DNA from 2 places in the Vagococcus sp. JNUCC 83 genome. Region 1 is predicted to be linked to the other one. Evidence: a T-box and tRNA genes for the amino acid it is inferred to sense, from the RefSeq annotation. Region 1 holds a T-box; the other holds one or more tRNA genes.
The links. The T-box of region 1 lies ahead of cysS (cysteine--tRNA ligase). A T-box ahead of a tRNA ligase gene usually reads a tRNA of that ligase, here a tRNA-Cys.
Positions count from the first base shown of each region.

Region 2: it encodes a tRNA-Cys, which carries the amino acid that the T-box ahead of cysS (cysteine--tRNA ligase) is inferred to sense. The anticodon was not compared.

Region 1 covers NZ_CM132204.1:2,400,388-2,410,614, forward strand. Annotated here, with positions in the region: gene JNUCC83_RS11815 (glutamate-5-semialdehyde dehydrogenase) at 1-734, opposite strand, end outside; gene proB (glutamate 5-kinase) at 765-1,571, opposite strand; gene JNUCC83_RS11825 (KUP/HAK/KT family potassium transporter) at 1,820-3,790, shown strand; gene JNUCC83_RS11830 (dCTP deaminase/dUTPase family protein) at 3,891-4,418, shown strand; gene radA (DNA repair protein RadA) at 4,527-5,897, shown strand; gene JNUCC83_RS11840 (PIN/TRAM domain-containing protein) at 5,917-7,002, shown strand; gene gltX (glutamate--tRNA ligase) at 7,103-8,578, shown strand; T-box leader at 8,563-8,779, shown strand; gene cysS (cysteine--tRNA ligase) at 8,827-10,227, shown strand, end outside.
Region 2 covers NZ_CM132204.1:2,239,897-2,250,123, reverse strand. Annotated here, with positions in the region: gene JNUCC83_RS11075 (peptidase U32 family protein) at 16-1,251, opposite strand; gene JNUCC83_RS11070 (peptidase U32 family protein) at 1,264-2,184, opposite strand; gene JNUCC83_RS11065 (ATP-dependent Clp protease ATP-binding subunit) at 2,294-4,750, opposite strand; gene JNUCC83_RS11060 (CtsR family transcriptional regulator) at 4,747-5,226, opposite strand; tRNA gene JNUCC83_RS11055 (tRNA-Leu) at 5,414-5,497, opposite strand; tRNA gene JNUCC83_RS11050 (tRNA-Cys) at 5,506-5,576, opposite strand; tRNA gene JNUCC83_RS11045 (tRNA-Gln) at 5,587-5,658, opposite strand; tRNA gene JNUCC83_RS11040 (tRNA-His) at 5,670-5,742, opposite strand; tRNA gene JNUCC83_RS11035 (tRNA-Trp) at 5,753-5,823, opposite strand; tRNA gene JNUCC83_RS11030 (tRNA-Tyr) at 5,831-5,911, opposite strand; tRNA gene JNUCC83_RS11025 (tRNA-Phe) at 5,915-5,987, opposite strand; tRNA gene JNUCC83_RS11020 (tRNA-Asp) at 5,993-6,065, opposite strand; tRNA gene JNUCC83_RS11015 (tRNA-Glu) at 6,090-6,161, opposite strand; tRNA gene JNUCC83_RS11010 (tRNA-Ser) at 6,187-6,276, opposite strand; tRNA gene JNUCC83_RS11005 (tRNA-Asn) at 6,303-6,376, opposite strand; rRNA gene rrf (5S ribosomal RNA) at 6,388-6,503, opposite strand; rRNA gene JNUCC83_RS10995 (23S ribosomal RNA) at 6,581-9,492, opposite strand; rRNA gene JNUCC83_RS10990 (16S ribosomal RNA) at 9,722-10,227, opposite strand, start outside.

The sequences.
Region 1 (10,227 bases):
ATGACAATATTTTTAGCCATTTCTAAGTCAGCATGCTCATCAACATAAACATGACAATTCCCAGTCCCGGTTTCAATAACAGGGACAGTGGCATTTTTTATGACTGACTGGATTAAATTGGCGCCACCCCTAGGAATTAAAACATCTAAGTAATCAGATAGTTGCATAAATTTTGTCGCAGTGTCTCTTGATGTATCATCAATAAATTGAACACATTCTTTTGGAAAGTCAACAGCTTCTAGCCCTTTTTGTATAGCTGTTACTAAAGCTTGATTTGAATAAAAGGCTTCTTTTCCACCTCTTAAAATGATGGCATTCCCAGATTTTAACGCAAGAGAAGATGCATCGGTTGTCACGTTAGGTCTGGATTCGTAAATCATGCCTATAACGCCAATGGGTACGCGTTGTTTACCAATAAGTAAATTATCTTCATTACGCCACATATGATCTACTTTACCAATTGGATCGTCCAATTCTATTGTGGTATTAATATCCTGCTGCATTGAATAAATACGTTCTTTTGTTAATAGCAAGCGATCTATCATCGATTCAGCTATGCCATTTTCTTTTGCTAACTCGATGTCTTTTTTATTGGCTGATAAAATATTTTCCATCTCTTTGTCTAGATGTGCCACAATCGATTTTAATGCCGTATTTTTTGCTTTGGTTGTTGTATTATTTAAAAAGAACGCAGCTTTTTTAGCATTCTGTCCTAGTTTTTCTAATAAACTCATGTTAACTCCTCCTTTATTAGTGCGGTCAGGTCATTTATTTGAAAATAGTGTCCCTATCTCTTTTCCCTCTAAAATATCAAATAATATAGCAGGCTCTTTTCCGCTAGCTAAAATCATTTGTGACTCGTTGTCTAGCACGCGTTTAGCGGCTTTTAATTTACTCATCATACCACCTGTACCAAACTCACTGCCTTTTCCTCCAGCAGCATTTTCCATCGTGGTTGTAATCTCAGAAATATGTGAATAGAGGGTGGCTTCAGGATTTGTTTGAGGATTATCACTATAAAATCCATCAATATCAGAAAGCATGAGTAACAAATCTGCTTTAGCTAAATGACAAACAATGGCAGATAGCTGATCATTGTCTCCAAATTTGGTTAGGTGATCTAATTCATCAACCGATACACTGTCATTTTCATTTACGATAGGGATAACACCCATGTGAAGTAATTCTTCAAATGTATTAATAACATTTTGTCTACTTGCAGGAAAATCGATAACATCACGTGTCAATAAAACTTGAGCAGATGTTTGATAATAGGATGCAAAGCGTTGTGTATAAATTTTTATCAATTCAGATTGTCCAATCGCAGCAACTGCTTGTTGTTTAGCAATTGTTTCTGGTCGTTTATTTAGCCCTAATAATTTCATACCAACACCAATTGCACCTGAAGAAACCAAAATGATTTCGTATCCGAGTTGTCTGAGTGATGATAGAGTGAACACTAGTTGATCAATGGCTCTTAAATTAATATCTGAATTGGGTAAGACAAGAGAGCTTGTTCCAACTTTTATAACTAATCGTTTACTTTTTTTTAATAAGTGTAATCTATCCAAAATAATCCCTCTTTTTTGTTTAATGGCTATTTTTTAAGTGTCTATCCATGCTATAATAACTCATTTTCATTTGGTTATCCACTAATGGAAAGTGATTTTTTTAATTTAGTGTTGACTTTAAAAAAAATGAGTATATGATTGTCATGAATGCAAACTTTTTACTAGAAAAAAGGAGTGAAAAAAAAGTGGAAAAAAAATCTAATCAGCAATCCATAGACCGTTTCACATTAGGTGGGACGCTTGTAGCTATGGGGGTTGTTTATGGAGATATTGGGACGAGCCCATTATACGTTATGAAAGCCATTGTAGATGGTAATGGCGGGTTGGCCAATGTATCGGAAACGTTTATCTTAGGAGCGGTATCATTAGTCTTTTGGACATTAACATTACTTACAACTATTAAATATGTCATGATTGCATTAAATGCAGATAACCACGGTGAGGGAGGGATTTTTTCACTTTTCACATTAGTAAGAAAACATAGTCGTTATCTACTTTATCCGGCAATGTTAGGTGGGGCTACCTTACTGGCTGATGGCATTTTAACCCCTGCAGTGACAGTGACTACCGCAGTTGAAGGACTTAGAGGGATTCCATCCTTTTATGATGTGTTTGGAGACAGCCAACAAATCATTGTTATTATTACAGTTATAATTATCTTTACATTATTTATGGTTCAACGTTTAGGAACGAAGAAAGTGGGAACAGCTTTTGGACCTATTATGTTTGGCTGGTTTACGTTTATTGGGTTGATTGGGTTATCAAATTTTATGGGAGATTTGACAGTCATTCGTGCACTTAATCCTTATTATGCTGTTCATTTACTGTTTTCTGAAGAAAATAAATTAGGCATCCTTATTTTAGGAAGCGTGTTTCTAGCAACTACTGGGGCAGAAGCTTTATACTCCGATTTAGGTCATGCAGGCCGAAAAAATATCCGAGTCAGTTGGCCTTATATTAAGGTGTGTTTAGTATTAAATTATTTTGGACAAGCTGCATGGATTATTCGTGTGAAAGATATGCCAGAGTATCAAAATATCGAAATGTTAAACCCATTCTTTAGGATGATGCCACAATCATTAACCATTGTTGGTGTTATTTTTGCGACAGTTGCAGCAATTATTGCGTCTCAATCTTTGATATCAGGGTCATATACACTAGCGTCAGAAGCGATAAAATTACGTCTATTACCTAGAATGAAAATTATTTACCCAACAGATCAAAAAGGACAATTATATATTCCTGCTGTTAACAACATGTTGATGATTGGGTGTTTAGCAGTCGTATTTGGCTTTCAAACATCTGCTCGTATGGAGGCGGCTTATGGTTTGGCCATTACCATCACTATGTTAATGACAACCATATTATTGCTTGTTTATTTATTACAAGAAGGAACACCAAAACCATTAGCTTATTTGATTTTTGTTTTCTTTGCAGGTATTGAGAGCATCTTTTTTGTATCAAGTGCCTCTAAATTTATGCATGGAGGATACGTTGCTTTAGGGATTGCATTGGTTATATTTATTGTGATGCTTATTTGGCACCGTGGCAATATGATAACTGAAACGACATCAAAACGTATCTCTTTATATGATTATAAAAATCAATTAGATGAATTACGTAATGATACTGATTGGCCTCAACTGCAAACCAACCTAGTGTTTTTAACATCTAAAATTAAAGGTCATTTAATTAGTCGTGAGATTATGTATTCGATACTAGATAAAAGTCCAAAACGGGCAAAAGTGTATTGGTTTGTCAATGTATTTGTTACCGATGAACCTTACACGAAAGAATATTATGTGGATATGATGGATACAGATTATATTGTTAACGTTCAACTTAGATTAGGATTTAAAATGCCACAAGAAGTCAATGTGTATTTAAGACAAATTGTCCATGATTTGATGAGCGAAGGCAAGCTTCCAAAACAACCACAAAAATACTCAATTACGCCAGGAAGGGAAACTGGAGACTTTTCTTTTGTATTAATCCGAGAGGAATTGTCTCGAGTGACTGAGTTGAGTTGGGTAGATACTGTTGTTATGCAAACCAAATTAGCTATCAAACGTATTGCGGTTGCTCCAGCTAAATGGTACGGGCTTGAGTATAGCGATGTGATTACAGAGTATGTACCATTAGTGATCCAGCCGAAGAAAAATAAAGTTACCTTGCGACAAGTTCAAGTAAAAGAATTTAACGAAGATGATGATGAATAAAATAATTGATAAAAGAAAGAGTAAGATTTATTTTTACTCTTTTTATTTGTCCTAATTTCGGGTAGGATTAAAGAAATCAATAGATAAAGGAAGGTAGTACATGAGTAAAGTAAGAGGTTTTGAAAAGGTTTCAACATTTGAGGATATTAATTTACCCAAAAGAGCAACAAAAAGTGCCGCAGGTTATGATTTTGAGTCAGCTGTTGATATTGTAATTCCAAGCATTTGGAAACAAGGAATAGCTAAAGTGTTAAAAGCTGTTATATCAAAAGAAGCATTGGCAGTGGATTCTGACATGCAAAAAGAATTAAAATCAACACTTGTGCCAACAGGTGTTAAATCATATATGGGTGACGATGAGTTTCTTCAAATTGCTAACCGTTCTAGTAACCCATTAAAAAACTTTTTAGTGTTAACCAATGGTGTGGGAATTATTGATAGTGATTACTATAATAATGCGGAAAACGAAGGACATATTATGATTCAATTGCTTAACTTTGGATTAACAGACAAACATATCAAAAAAGGCGATCGTATTGCTCAAGGTATCTTTTTACCGTTTTTAAAAGCAGATAATGATTCGGCAGAAACAGAGCGTACAGGTGGGTTTGGTTCATCAGGTAAATAATTTTTTAAGAGAGTAGCGAACTTTATTAGAATCAAACAATTTATGTTAAAATACCACTAAAGATGTATTTAGATAAACCATCAAAAATTGTAAAATAAGGATGATTTTGTGGCAAAAAAAAAGAAAAATGAATTTGTCTGTCAAACGTGTGGGTACATCTCTCCTAAATATTTAGGGAGATGTCCTAACTGTGGTGAATGGAACACGTTAGTTGAGGAGGTCATCGCAGATACACCGACTAGACATAGTCGAGTTAGTTTAACAGGTGAAACAAGCAAGCCTCAAAAATTGCAAGAAGTCACTGCCCAAAAAGAGCCCCGTGTTAAAACGCAATTAGGTGAATTAAACCGGGTATTAGGTGGTGGAGTGGTCCCAGGTTCTATGGTATTAATCGGTGGAGACCCTGGTATTGGAAAGTCTACGTTGTTGCTACAAGTATCACAACAACTTAGTTTACTAAAAGGAAATGTTTTATATGTGTCTGGTGAAGAAAGTTCACAACAAATCAAAATGCGAGCAGAACGTTTGGCTGATGGAAGTAATGATTTTTATGTTTATCCTGAAACAGATATGGGCCGTATTAAACAAGTCATCGAGCAATTAACACCAGATTATGTCATTATTGATTCAATACAAACCATGGTTCATCCTGAGACTGAAAGTGCTGCTGGTAGTGTGAGTCAAGTTCGAGCGAATACAGCAGAATTAATGCAGATTGCTAAAACAAATAATATTGCAATATTTATTGTGGGTCATGTCACAAAAGAAGGCTCGCTTGCTGGACCAAGAATGTTGGAACATATGGTGGATACCGTGCTGTATTTTGAAGGTGACCGTCATCATACGTTTCGAATTTTAAGGGCAGTAAAAAATCGTTTTGGCTCAACAAATGAAATTGGAATTTTTGAAATGAGACAAGCTGGATTAGTTGAAGTTCTAAATCCGTCAGAAGCCTTTTTAGAAGAGCGAATTGATGGGGCGACCGGCTCGGCAATTGTTTGTTCGATGGAAGGAACCCGTCCGATTTTAGCAGAAATTCAATCGCTTGTAACACCATCTGTTTTTGGTAATGCAAAACGAACCGCAACAGGTCTTGATTATAATCGTGTGTCATTAATTATGGCTGTGTTAGAAAAAAGAGCAGGTTTGTTGTTACAGAATCAAGATGCCTATTTAAAAGCTGTTGGTGGTGTAAAATTAGATGAGCCGGCGATTGATTTATCTATTGCGGTGAGTATTGCTTCTAGCTATAAAGATAAAGGAACCTCACCACAAGATTGTTTTATCGGTGAAATTGGCTTAACAGGTGAGATTAGACGGGTCAATCGTATTGAACAACGTGTTGGAGAGGCGCAAAAACTCGGATTTAAACGTGTATTTATTCCGATTAACAATCTCCAAGGTTGGAGCCCACCATCAGGAATTGAAGTGATAGGGGTTGAAACCTTATCAGAAACATTATACAAAGTATTTTCTTAGGAAAAGGAGGAGAGATGGTATGCAGAAAAAAATATATGCTGTTATGATGGCTTTAGTCGGTTTTAGTTTAGGAGTGGCATTATTCCCATTATTATGGAAGGCAACCAATCAAGAAACCTTAAGTTGGTTGAATAACGATATTACAAATGGTATTATCGGTGCAATTATTTTTGTTATTATTGCAACACTGACTGAGCAACATTTAGTAACAGGTTTAAGAAAAGTTGAAAAATTTATCACAGAGCAAAGTTTATCTGATTTATTATTTGGGAGCATCAGTACCATTATCGGTTTATTATTAGGTGCTTTAATATCTATTCCTTTTTACTCACTTCCATTAGTGGTTCCTGCAATTATTATGTTAGTTACAGGGTATCTAGGATTTAGAGTGGGAACGATGAAAACAGAAGATTTTAAAAAGTTATTTGTACCAAAATCTAAAAAAACATCAGAAGAGATATTAGATCGTCGTGTTGATGATTATTTTCATAAATATAAGGTTTTAGATACAAGTGTCATTATTGATGGACGTATTTATGATATTGCAAAAACTGGTTTTATTGAAGGGACATTGTTGATTCCAAATTTTGTCCTATATGAATTACAATACATTGCGGATTCAGGGGATAGTATGAAACGCGTTCGTGGGCGTCGGGGGTTAGATATTTTAAACGCGCTACAAAAAGAAGAAAATATTTCTGTAGAAATGTATGAGGGTGACTTTGAGGACATTCAAGAAGTTGATAGCAAGTTGATTAAGCTAGCTAAAATGTTGGATGGAATTGTGGTAACAAACGACTATAATCTTAATAAAGTATGTGAGTTTCAAAACGTGCCTGTATTTAATATAAATGCTTTAGCTAATGCTGTTAAACCAGTAGTGATACCTGGAGAAACCATGGATGTTATTGTGATGAAAGATGGAACAGAACGTCAGCAAGGTGTGGCTTATTTAGATGATGGCACAATGGTTGTAGTCGAAGATGGAAAACACTTTATGAATAAAAAAATTAACGTCATTGTGACGAGCGCATTACAGACAGCAGCTGGTCGTATGATTTTTGCTAAACCAAGCCATTCTCAAACCACAATAAATGGTGAATAAAGGGAAAAAAGTCTTAGGAAAGTGCCTTTACTATTTAGTGAAATGCATGTAAACTTAGAGGCATAGGAAGCGATAATACGTGAACAAGGAAGGTAATACCATGGGAAATAAAGTACGTGTCAGATATGCACCAAGTCCAACAGGTCATTTGCATATAGGAAATGCCAGAACAGCATTATTTAATTATTTATTTGCTCGTCATCATGGCGGCGATTTTATCATTCGTATAGAAGATACAGACCAAAAACGTAACATTGAAGACGGAGAAAAAAGCCAGTTAGATAATCTAGCGTGGTTAAATATCGACTGGGATGAGTCACCAGATAAACCCGGTGAGTATGGACCATACCGTCAATCTGAGAGAAGAGATATCTATCAACCATTAGTAGACCAGTTATTAGCGAGCAATTTAGCTTATAAATGCTACTGTACAGAAGAAGAATTAGAAGCAGAACGTGAAAGTCAACGCAGTCGTGGACAAATTCCTCGTTATAACGGAAAATGTGCTCATTTAACACCAGAACAACAAGCAGAAAAAGAAGCAGAAGGCATTACACCAGTTGTTCGTTTTAGAGTACCAAAAGGTGAAGAATATACTTTTGATGATATCGTTAAAGGAAATATCACGTTTGAATCGGATAGTGTGGGTGGCGATTTTGTTATCTTAAAACGTGATGGCATGCCAACTTACAATTTTGCTGTAGCAGTAGATGATCATATGATGAAAATCACTCACGTGTTACGTGGCGATGATCATATTGCCAATACACCAAAACAATTAATGATTTACGAAGCGTTTGGTTGGACACCACCAAGATTTGGTCATATGACGTTGATTATTAATACTGAAACAGGTAAAAAATTAAGTAAACGTGATGAAACGATTCTACAATTTATTGAGCAATACCGTGAACTAGGTTACTTGCCAGAAGCAATGTTTAACTTTATTAGTTTATTAGGTTGGTCTCCAGTTGGCGAAGAAGAAATCTTTAGCCAAGAAGAATTAATCAAAATATTTGATGCTGATCGTTTAGGAAAATCCCCAGCAGCGTTTGATAACAAAAAGCTTGAGTGGATTAGTAACCAATACATGAAACAACTTGATAGAAAAACAATGGCAGAGATGGCGCTACCATACTTGATTGAAGCAGGCTTAGTCGAAGAAAATCCAACTGCTGAAAAACAAGCTTGGGTTGAAGAATTAGTGAGTCTTTACCAACCACAAATGAGTTATGCTAAAGAAATTGTTGAATTATCGAGCTTATTTTTTAATGATACTCTAACATTTGATGATGCGGCGAAAGAAGTCTTATCAGATGAACAAGTGCCAGAAGTATTAGAAGCATTTAAAGCTCAATTGAATGAATTAGATGAATTTGATGTTCCAACAATTAAGAAAGCCATTAAAGCTGTTCAAAAAGAAACAGGCGCTAAAGGTAAAAAATTATTTATGCCAATTCGTGTAGCAGTCAGTGGACAAATGCATGGTCCAGAATTAGCAGAAACGATTCTTTTATTAGGTAAAGAGCAAGCAACAGAACATATTAATTTAGCATTAAAAGAAATACAAGGATAAGAAAAGTAACTGATAGATTGTCTTAAGAGAGCTTGTGGTATAGGTGTAAACAAGTGTCAATCTATTAGTGAAATGCCTCTTTGAGTAGGATGAGTGAAACAAGTAGCTTATCACGTGTGATAGACGTTACCTTATCAAAAGATTCACTGAGTGTGTTTAGGTGAATAAAGAAAAGTGGAACCACGTGAGAACGTCTTTTAACAAATTGTTAAGAGGTGTTCTTTTTTATTTTTGAAAGGAGTACATATATGGGGATACAAATATATAATACATTAAGTCGAAAAAAAGAAAGTTTTGTGCCAATCAAACCAAATGAAGTGAGCATGTATTTATGTGGACCAACTGTTTATAATTATATTCATATAGGGAATGCACGAAGTACAGTGGCATTTGATACTGTTCGTCGATATTTTGAGTTTAGAGGATACAAGGTCAATTATGTCTCAAATTTTACAGACGTAGATGATAAAATTATTAAAACAGCGAATCAAGAAGGTATTTCGACTAAAGAATTAGCCGATAAATACATAGAAGCATTTAAAGAAGATACTGGAAAATTAAATGTGCAACCTGCTTGTTTAAACCCACGTGTTATCGATCATATTGATGATATTATTGAATTTGTCTCTGTCTTAATTGATAAAGGGTATGCGTATGAGTCACAAGGAGATGTGTATTATCGCACACGTTTATTTAAACCTTATGGAAAATTAAGTAATAAAAGTATTGATGAATTAGAGACAGGTGCGAGTCAACGTACAGGTGCTGAATCAGCTAAAAAAGAAGATCCTCTAGATTTTGCATTATGGAAACAAGCTAAAGAACAAGAAGTATCATGGGATTCGCCATGGGGAAAAGGTCGTCCAGGATGGCATATTGAGTGCTCTGTGATGGCAACCAAACATTTAGGTGATACAATAGATATTCATGCGGGTGGTCAGGACTTAGAATTTCCACATCATGAAAATGAAATTGCACAAAGTGAAGCAAAAACTGATCAGACGTTTGCTCATTACTGGATGCATAATGCTTATTTAACAGTTGGAGAATCTGGCGAAAAAATGAGTAAATCACTTGGAAATTTTATTACGGCACACGAATTGATGAAAGATGTGTCGCCAGAAGTGGTGCGTTTTGCTTTGTCAACGACACATTACCGTCGTCCAATGCCATTTAATGAAACGACAATTAAAGAAGCAACGACTAATTTAGGACGCATTAAAAGTAGTTACAACAATGCGGATTTTCGTTTAGAAACAGCAGTAGACTCTTTAGAAAACGACCATGACTGGTTAAAAGAATTGTCTTCGTTGATGATGGCATTTGTCACAGAAATGGACGATGATTTTAATGCCGCAAATGGTATTACAGTAGTTTATCAGTTAGTGAAACATTTAAATCGTTATCTAGAAGAAGATGTGGTATCTAAAGAAGTCATCACAGCTTATCAAGACACATTAGAAAAATGGATGATTATTTTTGGGATTGAATTAAAGAACGATGACGACTTATTAGATGAGGATATCGATGCTTTAATTATTGAAAGAAACACTGCTCGTAAAGAAAAGAATTTTGCTAGAAGTGATGAAATACGTGATTTATTAAAAGAACAAGGGATTATTTTAGAAGATACCCCTCAAGGAACAAGA
Region 2 (10,227 bases), 160 kb from region 1:
TTATTTTCTCCCTTTTTATTTTTGTTTACGAATCATGTCTCCCGGCTTAACCGGCTGTTCTACTGGCATTTTCACAATCATCATAGCATTCGGTGCTTTTTCAATAGGCTCACCATCTTCATTCCACATTTCTGAAATATTTTGTTCAAAATGAGTAAACCCGGGACCATAAAATTCTATGCGATCATCTAGTCTAAAGTGATTACGTTGTTGGATAGTAGCAATTTTTGTTGCGTCATCATATTCTAACACCTCACCAATGAACTTATACACTGGAATCTTGCGACGTTTTCCAAATAACTGTTCCTCATCAGTTGGCACATGATAATAAAAACCAGTTGCCAATTCTCGTTGGGCTACTTTCCATAATTCATCTATCCATTCTTGTTTACACACATAATTTTCCGGATCTTCCATATAACTATCAACTGCTTTTTTATAGACATTAGAAACAGTAGATACATAATGGATTGACTTCATACGTCCCTCTATTTTTAGACTGTCGACACCATTTTTTACCAAATCTGGAATATGTTCAATCATAGACATATCCACTGCACTCATCGAAAATGGTTCACTAACTTCACCTGTATCCGTTAATGAACGTCTTTCCTCACCAAATGGCATATCGAATAAATCATATTTCCAACGGCATGATTGCGAGCAACCACCACGGTTCGCATCTCTGTGACTCATATGATTAGATAATGTACAACGCCCTGAATAAGAGATACACATCGCCCCATGAATAAAGGCTTCAATTTCGATATCTGTATTTTCACGAATTTTAGCCACTTCGTCCATCGATACTTCTCGACCTAAAACGACACGCTCTAATCCTTCATTTTTCCAAAACTCCAATGTTTCAAAATTTGTTGCAGAGGATTGTGTGGATAAATGGACGGGAAGTCCTGGTGCTTCTGTAACACAGATTTCTATTAAAGCTGGATCAGAAACAATTACGGCACTTATACCAATATCTCTTAATTTTCTAAAAAATTCACCAGAACCTTTAGCATCACCTTCATGAGTTACCATATTAGCTGCAACGTACACTTTAGCACCGTATTCTTTAGCAAAAGCCACACCTTCTTCCATTTCTTCGTAAGAAAAATTTCCAGCACGACTTCTCAAACCATAAGCATTTCCACCAATATAAACAGCATCCGCTCCATAACGAATAGCGACTTTTAATTTTTCTAATGTACCTGCTGGAGCTAATACTTCTGGTCGTTTCAATGTATTTGTCATTTCTATTCTCTCCTACTTAATTTCTTCAGGATCTAAATAATAAAAACCAGTATCCAAACTTCTGCCCGTTGGATGATGTTCCATAATCACTTTTTGCAACGACTTAGCTAAATCTTCTGTCCAAGTATTAGCCAGTAAAGCTTGTTTTGCTTCAATAAAACACGAAACAATCGAGACAAAATTTCCTCCTGGTGTATACATCCCGTCTAACTTCCAATGAGTTAATCCACTACCATATAATTCTTTTAGTTCAAACATTAAGTCTACATCATTTGTTGCATAAATGTGTGTACCATGCTTGTCTTCAAAAATAGAATAATGTGTGTCTTCATCCTTAGGTTCAGATATAAATAGTCCATCTTCTTTTGATACATTATCTTGTTGTTTGGTAAAATTAAAATAATTAGTAATCAGTGGGCGCTTTGAATGATGGATACATGTGGCTCCATAAACCAATACCTCAGTAAACACTTGTGTGTCTTTAGCAATTTTTTGTAACTCATCAAACGGAATTTCCCTTGCTAATACAGCACCCGTCGCTCCACGCTTGGCCCAAAAATTAACTTGTCGAGAGCTTGTTACCATTGTTTCTGCATTATAGATATAAGGTAATTTATAGCCATTTCGTTGTAAAACATAAATAACACCAGGATCGCCAACAATAATATCATCGACTCCTATCGACTCTAAAAAAGTTAAATATTCCGGTATTTTTTCCATTTTATCTGGGTGCATAATGGCACTCACTGCCACACGTGCTTTTTTCCCATTCTCATGAGCTAATTGAACAAGTTCAGACATTTCTTTTCTTGTAAAGTAATGCGGTAAACGAAGCCCGAATTCTTCTTCTCCAAAACAGATGACATCAATATCTAACTCAACTAATTGACATGCTTGTTCTATTGAGTCAACTGTCGTACTGATTTCTATCATACTAGACACTCCTATTCCATTATAAACAATTTTATCCTACCATACAGACTATTAAAACTGCAATGCTTCACAATAGAAAAGCGCTAGTTATTCAACTAACGCTTGCTGGCTACACTTTTTCTGCTTGCTTAATTTTCGTATTAATTTTTCCCTTTGATGCACCAAGAGTAATAGTATCCCCAGTTTTAAGTTCACCTGACAGTAACAATTCACTTAGTTTATCTTCTACTTCTTTCTGCAGAGCTCGACGAATAGGACGAGCTCCGTATTCTGGGTCAAACCCTTCACTACTAATCACATCAATAGCAGCTGGAGTTAATTTTAAAGTAATATCTTGTTCTTTTAATCTTTCAATAACATCTTTAGACATTATTTTAACAATTTCATGTAATTGTTCTTTATTTAGTGAGTGGAACACAACAACTTCATCGACACGATTTAAGAACTCTGGTCTAAATGATTTTTTCAGCTCTTCTAAAATACGGGATTTCATTGCTTTATAATCTTTTGTTCCATCTGTTACACCAAACCCTACTGTCTTTTCATCGCGTAAAGCTGTCGCACCGATGTTTGATGTCATAATAATAATCGTATTCTTAAAGTCCACTTTACGTCCTTTAGCATCCGTTAAATGCCCATCATCAAGTACTTGTAACAGCACATTAAACACATCTGGATGTGCCTTTTCGACTTCATCAAGTAGTACAACTGAATATGGTTTCTGACGAATACGCTCAGTTAATTGTCCACCCTCATCATATCCAACATATCCAGGAGGTGACCCAACTAATCTACTAGTACTATGTTTTTCCATGAACTCTGACATATCTACTCGAATTAATGCATCTTCTGAGCCAAACATCACTTGCGCAATAGTTTTTGCTAATTCTGTTTTCCCTACTCCTGTTGGTCCTAAAAACATAAATGAACCAATTGGTCGATTAGGACTTTTCAATCCACTTCTTGCTCGTCTGATTGCTCGAGACACAGAATCAACAGCCTCTTCTTGACCAACCACACGTTTGTGCAACACTTTTTCTAACTCAAGCAATCGTTCACTTTCTTTTTTCTCAAGCTGAGTTAAAGGAATACCTGTCCACTGAGAAATAACTGATTCAATATCTTTCTCAGTAACACTCTGTTGGTATCTTGTTGCTTCTTTTTCTTGTTGCTCAACTAATTTCGCTAATTTTTTCAGTGCCTTTTTTTCAACTTCTCTAATTTCCACGACTTCAGAAAAGTTTTGCGTTAAAATGGCTGCTTCTTTTTCTTTGTATATATCAGCTAATACTTGTTGCTGCTTAACAATAGGAGAAGGTCTTTCATCTTTATTTAATCTTACTCTTGCTGCTGCCTCGTCAATTAAGTCAATAGCTTTATCAGGTAATTGTCGGTCATTTATATATCGAATAGATAATTTTACAGCTGCTTGAACAGCCTCATCATTAATAGCTACTTGATGATGTTCTTCATATTTATTTTTTAATCCAGACAAGATTGCAACTGTCTCTTCTTCTGTTGGCTCATCTACCATAATTTTAGCAAAACGACGTTCTAATGCAGAATCTTTTTCTATATATTTTTGATACTCATCAAGTGTCGTCGCGCCGATTGTTTGTAACTCTCCACGAGCTAGTGCTGGTTTTAAGATATTAGACGCATCAATCGCACCCTCAGCGCCACCAGCGCCTATTAGAGTATGCAACTCATCAATAAATAAGATAACTTCACCATCATGATAAATTTCATCAACCAATTTTTTCATTCGGTCTTCAAATTCACCACGGTATTTTGTTCCAGCTACCACAGCTCCCATATCAAGCATCATTACTCGTTTGTTTCTCATGTCTTTTGGTACTTTAGCTTCGACTATTCTTTGAGCTAGACCTTCAGCTATAGCTGTTTTCCCTACACCAGGCTCCCCTACAAGAACAGGATTATTCTTAGTTCGTCTACTTAATACTTGTATAAGGCGATCAACCTCTACGTCTCTGCCAACTAATGGGTCTAAACGACTTTCTCGAGCACTTTGAGTTAAATCCCTTGCTAAAGAATCCAGTGTCGGCGTTCCGTCATTTCGAGGAGATTTACCTACCTTTTTAGACTTCCCATTTTTACTATTTTCAGTTATTCCGATACGTTTTAAAATATCTTTACGTAATTTAGGTAACTCAACCCCTAAATTTTGTAAAATCCTTGCAGATAAAAGCGTATCCTCTCTAATCAAAGCCAACAAAATATGCTCTGTTCCAATGCTTGGTGCTCCTAAACGCTTACTCTCATCACCAGCAAACGCTAGTACATCTTTTGCTCTAGGTGAATATGGCAGTAATTCTGTTGATTTTGCTTTGTACTTACCATACTGAACGACTTGTTCTACTTCTTCAAATAAATCGTCCTCCCCTATATTAAGCTGACGAATTGATTTCCCACCAATTCCTCTTGGCTCTTTTAATAATCCAATTAATATATCTTCAGTTCCTACAACATCATGTCTAAAATATTTTGCACTCTCTTGTGCTAAATTTAGTACATCATTTGACCGTTTAGTAAATAATTCGCTCATATATCTCGCTCCTCTTCTTCATAAGTTAAGCGTTCTAACACGTCAATCATCATATTTGCTCGTAATAATTTTTCTTCAGGAGAACGACTAATACCTGTTAATTTAAAAGTAGCATGCAATAAATGTTTTTCTCTAAATGTAATAATATCATTATCTTGTAATTCATTTAAAATAGCAAATGCTTCACTTTCAGTTAAACCATTACTTATCATATTTGGTATTTCTTCACATAATTTCGTGGTGTATTGTATTAATTTAACTTTAACAATTCGAATATACCCACCACCACCACGTTTACTCTCAACCCTATAACCTTTAGGAACCGTAAATCTAGTATTTATGACATAATTAATTTGTGATGGGACACAATTAAATTGTTCCGCTATTTCTGCGCGTTTAATTTCAATAATATCTTCTTCTTTTAGTAATTCTTTTAAATAGTCTTCAATTATATCAGACATATTTTTATTACCCATACTATCACCACCTCTTACGTTTAAAGACAAATTGACTTATATTGACCTTTATTATACAAAATAATTTATTATATTCATACTATTTAGATTGAATTTATGTAAAACAACACGTTTTAAACATCTTAAACATCTCTATACAAAAAAACATCATCGTAATTAACGATGATGTTTAAACAGTCAGCTACTATACCGGCGGCCGGGGTCGAACCGGCACGCCCGTGAGGGCACTGGATTTTGAGTCCAGCGCGTCTGCCAATTCCGCCACGCCGGCAAAACAAGAGGCGGTAACCGGATTTGAACCGATGATAAAGGTTTTGCAGACCTCTGCCTTACCACTTGGCTATACCGCCTTTAAATAAACTGGGCTAGCTGGATTCGAACCAACGAGTGACGGAGTCAAAGTCCGTTGCCTTACCGCTTGGCTATAGCCCATTAACAAAAAAGGCGACTGATGGGAATCGAACCCACGAATGCCGGAGCCACAATCCGGTGCGTTAACCACTTCGCCACAGTCGCCATATTAAAACAGGGGTAGTAGGACTCGAACCCACGCTGACGGTTTTGGAGACCGTAGTTCTACCACTAAACTATACCCCTTTAAATATGGAGGGGGGCAGATTCGAACTGCCGAACCCGAAGGAGCGGATTTACAGTCCGCCGCGTTTAGCCACTTCGCTACCCCTCCAAATGGCGCAAGACAGAATCGAACTGCCGACACACGGAGCTTCAATCCGTTGCTCTACCAACTGAGCTACTGCGCCAATAACGGTCCCGACGGGAATCGAACCCGCGATCTCCTGCGTGACAGGCAGGCATGTTAACCCCTACACCACGGAACCTTTTATTGTAGATATTATATTTTATGACCCGTACGGGACTCGAACCCGTGTTACCGCCGTGAAAGGGCGGTGTCTTAACCGCTTGACCAACGGGCCAATTAATTATCTTTTTCTTTTAAAACGGAGAGTAAGGGATTCGAACCCTTGAGACAGTTATTACCGCCTACATGATTTCCAATCATGCTCCTTCGGCCAACTCGGACAACTCTCCTGAGTTTTAACCTTATATAAAAAGAACTCCGGCAGTAGGACTCGAACCTACGACATCATGATTAACAGTCATGCGCTACTACCAACTGAGCTATGCCGGATAAAAATAAAAGCACGGCAACGTCCTACTCTCACAAAGGGAAACCCTTCACTACCCTCGGCGCTAAGAAGCTTAACTTCTGTGTTCGGCATGGTTACAGGTGTATCCTTCTTGCCATCGCCACCGCACTTTTTATTTCTGTTGAGTGTTTATTCACTCAAAACTGGATGTTTTGTTAGTATCAATATATTCTTCCACCGCTATCTTGGTTAAGTCCTCGACCGATTAGTACTAGTCCGCTCCATACATCACTGTACTTCCACTCCTAGCCTATCTACCTGATCATCTTTCAGGGGTCTTACTTCCTTAAAGGAATGGGAAATCTCATCTTGAGGGGGGCTTCACGCTTAGATGCTTTCAGCGTTTATCCCGTCCATACATAGCTACCCAGCAATGCCCTTGGCAGAACAACTGGTACACCAGAGGTATGTCCATCCCGGTCCTCTCGTACTAAGGACAGCTCCTCTCAAATTTCCAACGCCCGCGACGGATAGGGACCGAACTGTCTCACGACGTTCTGAACCCAGCTCGCGTGCCGCTTTAATGGGCGAACAGCCCAACCCTTGGGACCGACTACAGCCCCAGGATGCGACGAGCCGACATCGAGGTGCCAAACCTCCCCGTCGATGTGAACTCTTGGGGGAGATAAGCCTGTTATCCCCAGGGTAGCTTTTATCCGTTGAGCGATGGCCCTTCCATGCGGAACCACCGGATCACTAAGCCCGACTTTCGTCCCTGCTCGAGTTGTAGCTCTCGCAGTCAAGCTCCCTTCTGCCTTTGCACTCTACGAATGATTTCCAACCATTCTGAGGGAACCTTTGGGCGCCTCCGTTACCTTTTGGGAGGCGACCGCCCCAGTCAAACTGTCCATCTGACACTGTCTCCCACCACGATAAGTGGTGCGGGTTAGAATGGTCATAACACAAGGGTAGTATCCCACCAGCGCCTCCATCGAAACTAGCGTTCCGACTTCTACGGCTCCTACCTATCCTGTACATATGTCACAAACATTCAATATCAAACTACAGTAAAGCTCCATGGGGTCTTTCCGTCCTGTCGCGGGTAACCTGCATCTTCACAGGTACTAAAATTTCACCGAGTCTCTCGTTGAGACAGTGCCCAAATCGTTACGCCTTTCGTGCGGGTCGGAACTTACCCGACAAGGAATTTCGCTACCTTAGGACCGTTATAGTTACGGCCGCCGTTTACTGGGGCTTCAATTTTGAGCTTCGCTATTGCTAACCCATCCTCTTAACCTTCCAGCACCGGGCAGGCGTCAGCCCCTATACGTCATCTTTCGATTTTGCAGAGACCTGTGTTTTTGATAAACAGTCGCTTGGGCCTATTCACTGCGGCTGAACTTGCGTTCAGCACCCCTTCTCCCGAAGTTACGGGGTCATTTTGCCGAGTTCCTTAACGAGAGTTCTCTCGCTCACCTTAGGATTCTCTCCTCGACTACCTGTGTCGGTTTGCGGTACGGGTCATTTGTTTCTAACTAGAAGCTTTTCTTGACAGTGTGACATTGAGACTTCGGTACTTTATTTCCCTACTCATCACAACTCGTCCTTAAAGATAAAAGCATTTAACTCTTATCAAGACTTGTTGCTTGAACGTGCACTTCCAGTCGCACGATCCCATAGCCTCCTGTGTCCCTCCATTGTTCAAACAAAACAAACGAGTACAGGAATCTCAACCTGTTGTCCATCGCCTACGCCTATCGGCCTCAGCTTAGGTCCCGACTAACCCTGGGAGGACGAGCCTTCCCCAGGAAACCTTAGTCATTCGGTGGACAGGATTCTCACCTGTCTTTCGCTACTCATACCGGCATTCTCACTTCTAAGCGCTCCACCAGTCCTTACGATCCAGCTTCAACGCCCTTAGAACGCTCTCCTACCATAGAACCAAAGGTTCTATCCACAGCTTCGGTAACATGTTTAGCCCCGGTACATTTTCGGCGCAAGGGCACTCGACTAGTGAGCTATTACGCACTCTTTAAATGGTGGCTGCTTCTGAGCCAACATCCTAGTTGTTTGTGCACCCTCACATCCTTTTCCACTTAACATGTATTTTGGGACCTTAGCTGGTGGTCTGGGCTGTTTCCCTTTCGACAATGGATCTTATCACTCACTGTCTGACTCCCGGATATAAATGAATGGCATTCGGAGTTTATCTGAATTCGGTAACCCAAGACGGGCCCCTAGTCCAAACAGTGCTCTACCTCCATCATTCTCAAATCCGAGGCTAGCCCTAAAGCTATTTCGGAGAGAACCAGCTATCTCCAAGTTCGTTTGGAATTTCTCCGCTACCCACACCTCATCCCCGCACTTTTCAACGTACGTGGGTTCGGTCCTCCAGTGCGTTTTACCACACCTTCAACCTGGACATGGGTAGGTCACATGGTTTCGGGTCTACGACAACATACTCATTCGCCCTATTCAGACTCGCTTTCGCTACGGCTCCGCTTCTTCAGCTTAACCTCGCATGCTATCGTAACTCGCCGGTTCATTCTGCAAAAGGCACGCTATCACCCATTAACGGGCTCTAACTTCTTGTAAGCACACGGTTTCAGGTTCTATTTCACTCCCCTTCCGGGGTGCTTTTCACCTTTCCCTCACGGTACTGGTTCACTATCGGTCACTAGAGAGTATTTAGCCTTGGGAGATGGTCCTCCCGGATTCCGACGGAATTTCTCGTGTTCCGCCGTACTCAGGATACTCATAGGTGTGTTGTCAATTTCGTCTACGGGGCTTTTACCCGCTACGGCTGACCTTTCCAAGTCGATTCGACTATCCACAACAGCTACCACAGCTGAGTCCTACAACCCCAACAAGCAAGCTTGTTGGTTTGGGCTGTTTCCGTTTCGCTCGCCGCTACTAAGGAAATCGATTTTTCTTTCTCTTCCTGCAGGTACTTAGATGTTTCAGTTCTCTGCGTCTACCTTCTAATAGCTATGTATTCACTATTAGATAATATCCTATAAAAGATATTGGGTTCCCCCATTCGGAAATCTCCGGATCATAGCTTACTTACAGCTCCCCGAAGCATATCGGTGTTAGTCCCGTCCTTCATCGGCTTCTAGTGCCAAGGCATCCACCGTGCGCCCTTATTCACTTAACCTTTTCTAACCTAACGGTTAGCTTGTTTTTTATTAATAACTACCTAGCGATAGATAATTATTAACACATTTCACAGTTCTTTAAAAGAAACTATTCAACGCGGTGTTCTCGGTTTATATTGATATCTAACTTCAACTATCCAGTTTTCAATGAACAAATACTTTTTGAGAGTAGACCTCTCAAAACTGAACAAAGTAAAGACAAAATGTGTTTTCCGTAATTATCCTTAGAAAGGAGGTGATCCAGCCGCACCTTCCGATACGGCTACCTTGTTACGACTTCACCCCAATCATCTATCCCACCTTAGGCGGCTGGCTCCAAAAGGTTACCTCACCGACTTTGGGTGTTACAAACTCTCGTGGTGTGACGGGCGGTGTGTACAAGGCCCGGGAACGTATTCACCGTGGCATGCTGATCCACGATTACTAGCGATTCCGGCTTCATGTAGGCGAGTTGCAGCCTACAATCCGAACTGAGAACAGCTTTAAGAGATTAGCTAAACCTCGCGGTCTCGCAACTCATTGTACTGTCCATTGTAGCACGTGTGTAGCCCAGGTCATAAGGGGCATGATGATTTGACGTCATCCCCACCTTCCTCCGGTTTGTCACCGGCAGTCTCGCTAGAGTGCCCAACTGAATGATGGCAACTAACAATAAGGGTTGCGCTCGTTGCGGGACTTAACCCAACATCTCACGACACGAGCTGACGACAACCATGCACCACCTGTCACTTTGT